Regions from separate parts of the Pseudomonas acericola genome, predicted to be linked through region 2. Evidence: riboswitches for the same ligand, from Rfam matches in the RefSeq annotation. Region 2 holds a riboswitch; the other holds the start of a gene.
What was found. A riboswitch is a leader RNA that binds a small molecule or an ion and turns the genes downstream of it on or off. The one in region 2 is predicted to bind manganese.

Region 1 (3,403 bases), on a different contig from region 2:
TCGCCAACCGCTTGATCGCCCAGGCACCGACCTTCCGCCCCGATGCGGTGCAGTGGAAGTGGGAAGTGAACCTGATCAAAAGCGACGAGATGAACGCCAACTGCGGGCCTGGCGGCAAGATCTTCGTGTACAGCGCGCTGATCGACAACCTCAAGTTGACGGATGACGAGCTGGCTGCGGTGATGGGCCATGAAATTGCCCACGCCTTGCGCGAACACGGCCGCGAAGCCATGTCCAAGGCCTATGGCATCCAGATGGCTAAGCAGGGCGCGGGCGCGTTGTTCGGCCTGGGCCAGGACAGCCTGGCATTGGCCGATACCGTGGCCAACTACGGCATGACCTTGCCCAACAGCCGGGCCAACGAAAACGAAGCAGACCTGATCGGCCTGGAACTGTCGGCCCGTGCGGGTTACAACCCAAATGCGGCGATCACGCTGTGGAACAAGATGGCCAAGGCTTCGGAAGGGGCGCCGCCTGAGTTCATGAGCACTCACCCGGCGTCGGATAGCCGGATTGCTTCGTTGCAGGCGGCGATTCCGAAGGTGATGCCGTTGTATCAGCAGGCCAAGAAGTCCTGAAGTTTTAGCGGTAAGTTTCCAGCTTCAAGCTGCAAGAAAAAGCACTGCTTCTTCTTGCAGCTTTTAGCTTGCGGCTTGCTGCTAGATCCAGCCGCTGCTCTGCATCGCCTTGTACACCGCAACCACCGCCAGCACAAAGAACGCCGTAGCCGCCAATCGACGAATCAAGGTCAGCGGCAGCTTCTCCGCGGCAAAATTCCCCGCCAGAACCACCGGTACGTTGGCAATCAACATGCCCAGGGTGGTGCCGATAATCACCAGCCACAACTCGGGATACTGTGCCGCCAGCATCACCGTGGCGATCTGGGTCTTGTCACCGATTTCAGCGAGGAAGAATGCGATCAACGTGGTCAGGAACGGCCCGAACTTGCGGGTGGTGCTGGCTTCGTCGTCATCGAGTTTATCCGGCACCAAAGTCCACAACGCGGTGGCGCAGAAGCTTGCCGCGAGGATCCAGTGCAACACCGCATCCGAGAAGAAGCTGCCAAACCACGCCCCCACGGCACCGGCGGCCGCATGGTTGGCCAGTGTCGCGGCGACGATGCCGGCGATGATCGGCCAGGGTTTGCGAAAGCGTGCGGCAAGGATGAGCGCGAGCAGTTGCGTCTTGTCGCCGATTTCGGCCAAGGCAACGATTGCGGTAGGAACGAGTAATGAATCCAGCATCAGGTAGGTTTCCAGGGGCGGGTCGACACGGCTATGACACGTACAGCCTTCCCGCCCCGGGTAAGGTGTGCGTGTCATAGGTCTTGTCAAACCCCGGTCCGTCTGTGCGGACACCTGGGTCGCATACGCCATGGTCTGTTGACCAAGTATGTTGACGTATGCCGGACGAGCGCGGCGCTCGTGGGAGACTACTCCCCTAGGACGGAGCGGATTCTGCCTAGGCAAAACCCATTCGGCAAGCCTTCTTTTTCAAACGCCCGTCAGCCGCGCTTGGCACGGTAGATGCGGAAACCATTGCCTTCGGCTTTGATTGCGCACACGCCCAGATGCTCTTCGATCAGCGGTTGGTACTTCAGGAAGCTGTTGGCGACCAGGCGCAGTTCGCCACCTTTTGCCAGGTGTTTCGCCGCTTTTCGCAGCAAGTTTTCCGTCGCGAAATAGTCGGTGTGTACGCCGACGTGGAACGGCGGGTTGCTCAGAATCGTGTTCAAACCCATCGGCGCGGCGTCGATCCCGTCGCCCGTCAGCACCTCGGCTTCCAGACCGTTGGCAGCCAGGGTCAGGCGGCTGCTGGCGGCGGCGAAGGCATCCACGTCGAGCATCGTCACGGTGTTGTGTGGGTAACGACGTTTGACTGCAGCGCCCAACACGCCCGCGCCGCAGCCGAAGTCCAGCAGGTGGCCGCTCGGCAGTTTGTCCAGATGCTCCAGCAGCAGTTCAGTCCCGCGATCCAGGCGACCGTGGCTGAACACCCCCGGCAGACTCACGACCTTCAGCGGCCCTTCAGGCAACGGCACTTCGAACACTTGAGCCAGGCTCTCCAGTTCGACCGCCTGCGGCGCGTTGGCCACGGTGACTTGCCACAGTTGGCAATGCCGCGCGTTATCCAGCTTGCGCGGCTTGCCGAAGGGGATCATCTGCTTGGCAGCACTTTCGATGCCGCCTTTTTTCTCACCCACCAGAAACAGCTCGGCGCCGGGCAAACGTGCGGCCACGGCATTGAGCAGGTAGTCGGTGAGGTCTTTGGATTTGGGCAGGAAAATCACCGCCGCATCAAATGCACGCTTGGGCACATTGACCCCGAACTGGCTGCGCTCGGGAAAACGTGCATCGAGTGCCGCCTGGTCGCCGGCGTGCCAGCACCAGCCGTGGGCGTTGGGCAGGCGACCCAGCAGGTCGTCGGCGGGCAAACCTACCAGCAGCAGGTTGCCTTGAAAAAGTTCGGCCTGACGAAGCAGTACTTCACTGCGCGGATCCATGGTCTGCTCCTTGAAAAGGAGCGCAGTTTATCAACTGACGACACGTAGCGGGGCGCCGCTGAAAAAGCCCCGGGCGTTTTCTGCCAGCTGGCCGACGATGCGCTGGCGCGCTTCGCGACTGCCCCAGGCGTTGTGGGGCGTGACGATCAGCCGAGGGATGTCACCGGCTAGCAGCGGGTTGCCGTTGACCGGTGGCTCCACGCTGAGTACGTCGGTCGCCGCACCGCCCAGATGGCCGTTGCGCAAGGCATCGGCCAGGGCCTGTTCGTTGATCAAGCCACCGCGCGCAGTGTTGACGATAAACGCGCCCGGTTTGAGCAGAGCCAGTTCGCGGGCGCCGATAAAATCACGGGTGTGTTCGTTGAGGGGGCAGTGCAAGGTCAGGGCATCCACCTGGGCCAGCAGCTCATCCAGCGGCACGCGATCGGCGCGGGCAGGGCGGCCGGGAATGGCGCCGAGCAGCACGCGCATGCCAAAGGCTTCGGCCAGGCGCGCCACGGCGCTGCCCAACTCACCGTGGCCGAGCAGGCCGAGGGTTTTGCCTTCCAACTCGACAATCGGATGGTCCAACAGGCAGAACTGCTTGGCTTGCTGCCACTGGCCGGCGCTGACGTCCTGTTGATAGTCCTGCAAGCGTGTCGCCAGGTTGAGCAGCAACATGATCGTATGCTGCGCCACCGACGGCGTGCCGTAGCCCTGGCAGTTGCTCACGGTGATGCCCTGGGCGCGGGCGGCTTGCAGATCGATATTGTTGGTACCGGTGGCTGACACCAGGATCAGCCTGAGGTCCGGGCAGGCCGCCAGGGTTTCGGCGTTGATCGCGATTTTGTTACTGATCGCCACCTCGGCGCCCTGCAGGCGTTCGATCACATTCTGCGGCGTGGTCTGCTCGAATAATTG
Region 2 (3,403 bases):
CCTGGGTGGGTGGGCTGAAAACTCTAGCTTACTATTGCGTGAAACCGGACGAAGGGCTTGTACCGGTGTGCTCGGTTGAACGGTTCAGCGTCTATGCTGGTCCACTGACTTCCACTGTCCGATCACACAGGTGAACGAAATGGCCAAGACATACAGCTACGCCGCGCAGAACGCCAAGGATGCCCTCAAGCCCTACACCTTCGAGCGCCGCGCACCGGGGGCGGAGGATGTGCAGATCGACATTCTGTATTGCGGCGTCTGCCACTCCGACCTGCACACCGCGCGCAACGAGTGGCACAACACCCTGTACCCGTCGGTGCCCGGCCATGAAATCGTTGGCCGCGTCACGGCGGTGGGCGCCAGCGTGAAAAACTTCAAGGTCGGCGACCTCGCCGGCGTTGGTTGCATGGTGGACAGCTGCCAGCACTGCGCGTCGTGCGCCGAGGGCGAGGAACAGTACTGCGAGAACGGTTTTACCGGCACCTACAACGGCCCGGTGTTTGGCGGTGAAAACACCTTTGGCGGCTACTCCGACAGCATCGTGGTCAAGGAGAAGTTCGTACTGCGCATTTCCCACGACGACAGCAACCTGGCAGCCGTGGCGCCATTGCTGTGCGCGGGCATCACCACCTATTCGCCGCTGCACCACTGGCAGGTCGGCCCCGGCAAGAAAGTCGGCGTGGTCGGCCTTGGTGGTCTTGGCCATATGGCAGTCAAGATCGCCCACGCCATGGGCGCCCATGTGACCTTGTTCACCACCTCACCGAACAAACGCGAAGACGGCCTGCGCCTGGGCGCCGACCAGGTGGTGGTGTCGAAAAATGCGGACGAGATGGCCAAGGTCACCAACAGCCTGGATTTCATCCTCAACACCGTCGCCGCGCCCCACGACCTCGACGCGTTCCTCAACCTGCTCAAGCGTGACGGCACCATGACGTTGGTCGGCGCCCCCGACAGCCCGCACCCGTCGCCGTCGGTATTCAACCTGATCTTCAAGCGCCGCAGCCTGGCGGGTTCGTTGATCGGCGGGATTCAGGAGACCCAGGACATGCTGGATTTCTGTGCCAAGCACAAGATTGTCTCGGACATCGAGATGATCGATATCCAGGGGATCAATGATGCGTATGAGCGGATGCTCAAGGGCGATGTGAAGTATCGGTTTGTGATTGATATGGACAGCCTGAAAAAAGAACGCAACGCGGCCTGAAAACACGGCCCACCTGAATGTGGGCCTTGCTTTCTGTGGGAGCAGGCAAGCCAGCTCCCACAGAAAAGCCTGCACCCACCTGTTTGCTCAGTGCTGTTGCTTAGACCGACAAGTGCTCATACAAAATCGTCGCACCCACCACCATCAACACCACCCCGCCCACCATCTCTGCACGCTTGCCCACCACCGTGCCCAGCACGCGCCCGAGCATCATGCCGATGGTCACCATGGTCATGGTCGCCAGGCCAATCGCCGCCGACGCCACCAGGATATTCACATCGACAAACGCCAGGCCCACGCCCACCGCCAGTGCATCGATGCTGGTGGCGAAGGCAGTTACGGCAAGAATCATGAAGGAGTGCTGGGTCGGCTTTTCAACCTCTTCATCCTCGGCCTTCAACCCGTTGTAGATCATATGCAAGCCCAGGGCGACGAGCAGGGTAAAGGCGATCCAGTGGTCCCAGTCTTCCACCCAGCGGGTGGCGGCGTGGCCGATGGCCCAGCCGATCATCGGGGTGATGGCTTCGATCACGCCAAAGATCAGGCCGGCGCGCAGGGCTTCGGTGAGGCGCGGTTTGTGCAGGCTGGAGCCTTTGCCGATGGCCGCCGCAAAGGCGTCGGTAGACATGGCCAGGGCCAGGAGGATCAGAGAAATGGGGTTCACGGTAAGGCTTCCAGTCGGGCTATATGACACAACGACACATCCACGCGCCCGACTTTAGGCATGGAAGTGTCGCTGGTCTCACCAACCGCAAAGCGATGTTCGTACCACGGCAGGTTGCCGAATATGTTGATACGAACGCTTCCAACAGGGTCAGAAGCCGGTTACTCCCCAACGAGGGGGGCGATCATAGGCAGGCACAGATGAAAATTTCGTCAAAAGGCTCAAGGCCGTTGCGGTTTCACCGAGGTGCCGAAGCTATTGCCCATGCGCACACTGGTGGCTGCCGGAGTGGATAGACCCACGGCATTCGGCGCGCGTTTATCGATGGGAATGTTTTGCGCCTCGCGGTTTTTCTTCGCCGCCTTGGTCGCATTGCTGTCACTGCCCATCTGTTGGCTCAGGCAGCCGTAATCGGGCGCCTTGTAGCCGTCTACCGAGACTTCGGTGCAGGTGCTCTTGCTGTTGTCGGCGTGGGCAAGCACGGGCAGGGCGGCGCACAGCAACAGGCTGGCAAGGGTGGGGAACAGTTTCATCGGGCCTCCTGGCAGGCCCTGGGAAGTGGGCCGGTAAGGCTTGAAAGTGTAGTGCAGCGGGCATCCCGTCACCGTGACGTTTTTTTTGCCATCACCGTAACATCAGGTTCATAAACTGGCCTCAGGATGACGGTTTTCAAGGACACGTCGGCCGTGCAGCGATGCAGAGCGGGGGGTGAACAGGGAGCCTGGCGGCGCGCCGTATGCGCCCTGGTCTTGCTGTGGCTGCTGGCAGGAGGCCGCGCGGCGCAGGCGGAACCCGCATTGCTGACGTTGGACCTGCCGGCGCAAAACCTGGAGCACGCCCTGCAAGCGTACAGCCGCGCCACCGGCATGGCGGTGCTGGTGGACCGCGAACTGACCCGGGGCCGGCGCTCCATCAGCGTGCATGGGCGCTTCACGGCGCAGGAGGCTCTGGCAATGTTGCTGACCGGGAGTGGCCTGATGGCGCGTTATGCCCGCAGTGATGCATTCACCCTGCAACTGGCGCAGGCTAGCCGGCCTGCCACCACCAAGGGCGCGTCGGCCCGCAACGCCGCGCGGATCAACAACAGCTACGCCACGGCCTTGCAGCAGGCCATCGAAACCAGCCTGTGCGGTTCGCCCCTGACCCGTCCCGGCAGTTTTCGCGCCTTGGTGCAGGTGTGGGTCAACCCGGATGGGCTGATCGAGTACAGCCGGCTGGTCAGCTCCACCGGCGATGAACAACGCGATGAAGCACTGGTGCGCAACCTCAGTGCGGCACGGGTCGAACGCCCCGCGCCGAGCTCGCTGCGCCAGCCGGTGACTTTGCTTTTGATGCCCGACACCACAGGAACACGCATGGAATGCACAGCAGGGAAGGGAGCCACGCACGGATGAAAAATACCGGGCACAGCACGATGGTCAGTTTGTTCCTGGCGTCCTACGAAGACTTCAAGGTACGTTTGCGCAAGCGCCTGGGCTCGGAGGACCTGGCCAACGACGTCCTGCACGAAACCTACTTGCGGGTGGACCGCA

Region 1: it holds a riboswitch for manganese, as region 2 does, so the genes downstream of both, ACU688_RS07070 (TMEM165/GDT1 family protein) here and mntP (manganese efflux pump MntP) in region 2, are expected to answer to the same signal.

What each region holds. Positions count from the first base shown of each region.
Region 1 covers NZ_JBRFJB010000002.1:222,532-225,934, forward strand. Annotated here, with positions in the region: gene ACU688_RS07065 (M48 family metallopeptidase) at 1-578, shown strand, start outside; gene ACU688_RS07070 (TMEM165/GDT1 family protein) at 660-1,244, opposite strand; yybP-ykoY riboswitch at 1,333-1,454, opposite strand; gene ACU688_RS07075 (methyltransferase) at 1,505-2,503, opposite strand; gene ACU688_RS07080 (2-hydroxyacid dehydrogenase) at 2,534-3,403, opposite strand, start outside.
Region 2 covers NZ_JBRFJB010000005.1:125,144-128,546, reverse strand. Annotated here, with positions in the region: gene ACU688_RS20095 (NAD(P)-dependent alcohol dehydrogenase) at 140-1,207, shown strand; gene mntP (manganese efflux pump MntP) at 1,308-1,871, opposite strand; yybP-ykoY riboswitch at 1,885-2,053, opposite strand; gene ACU688_RS20085 (hypothetical protein) at 2,093-2,404, opposite strand; gene ACU688_RS20080 (secretin and TonB N-terminal domain-containing protein) at 2,621-3,265, shown strand; gene ACU688_RS20075 (RNA polymerase sigma factor) at 3,262-3,403, shown strand, end outside.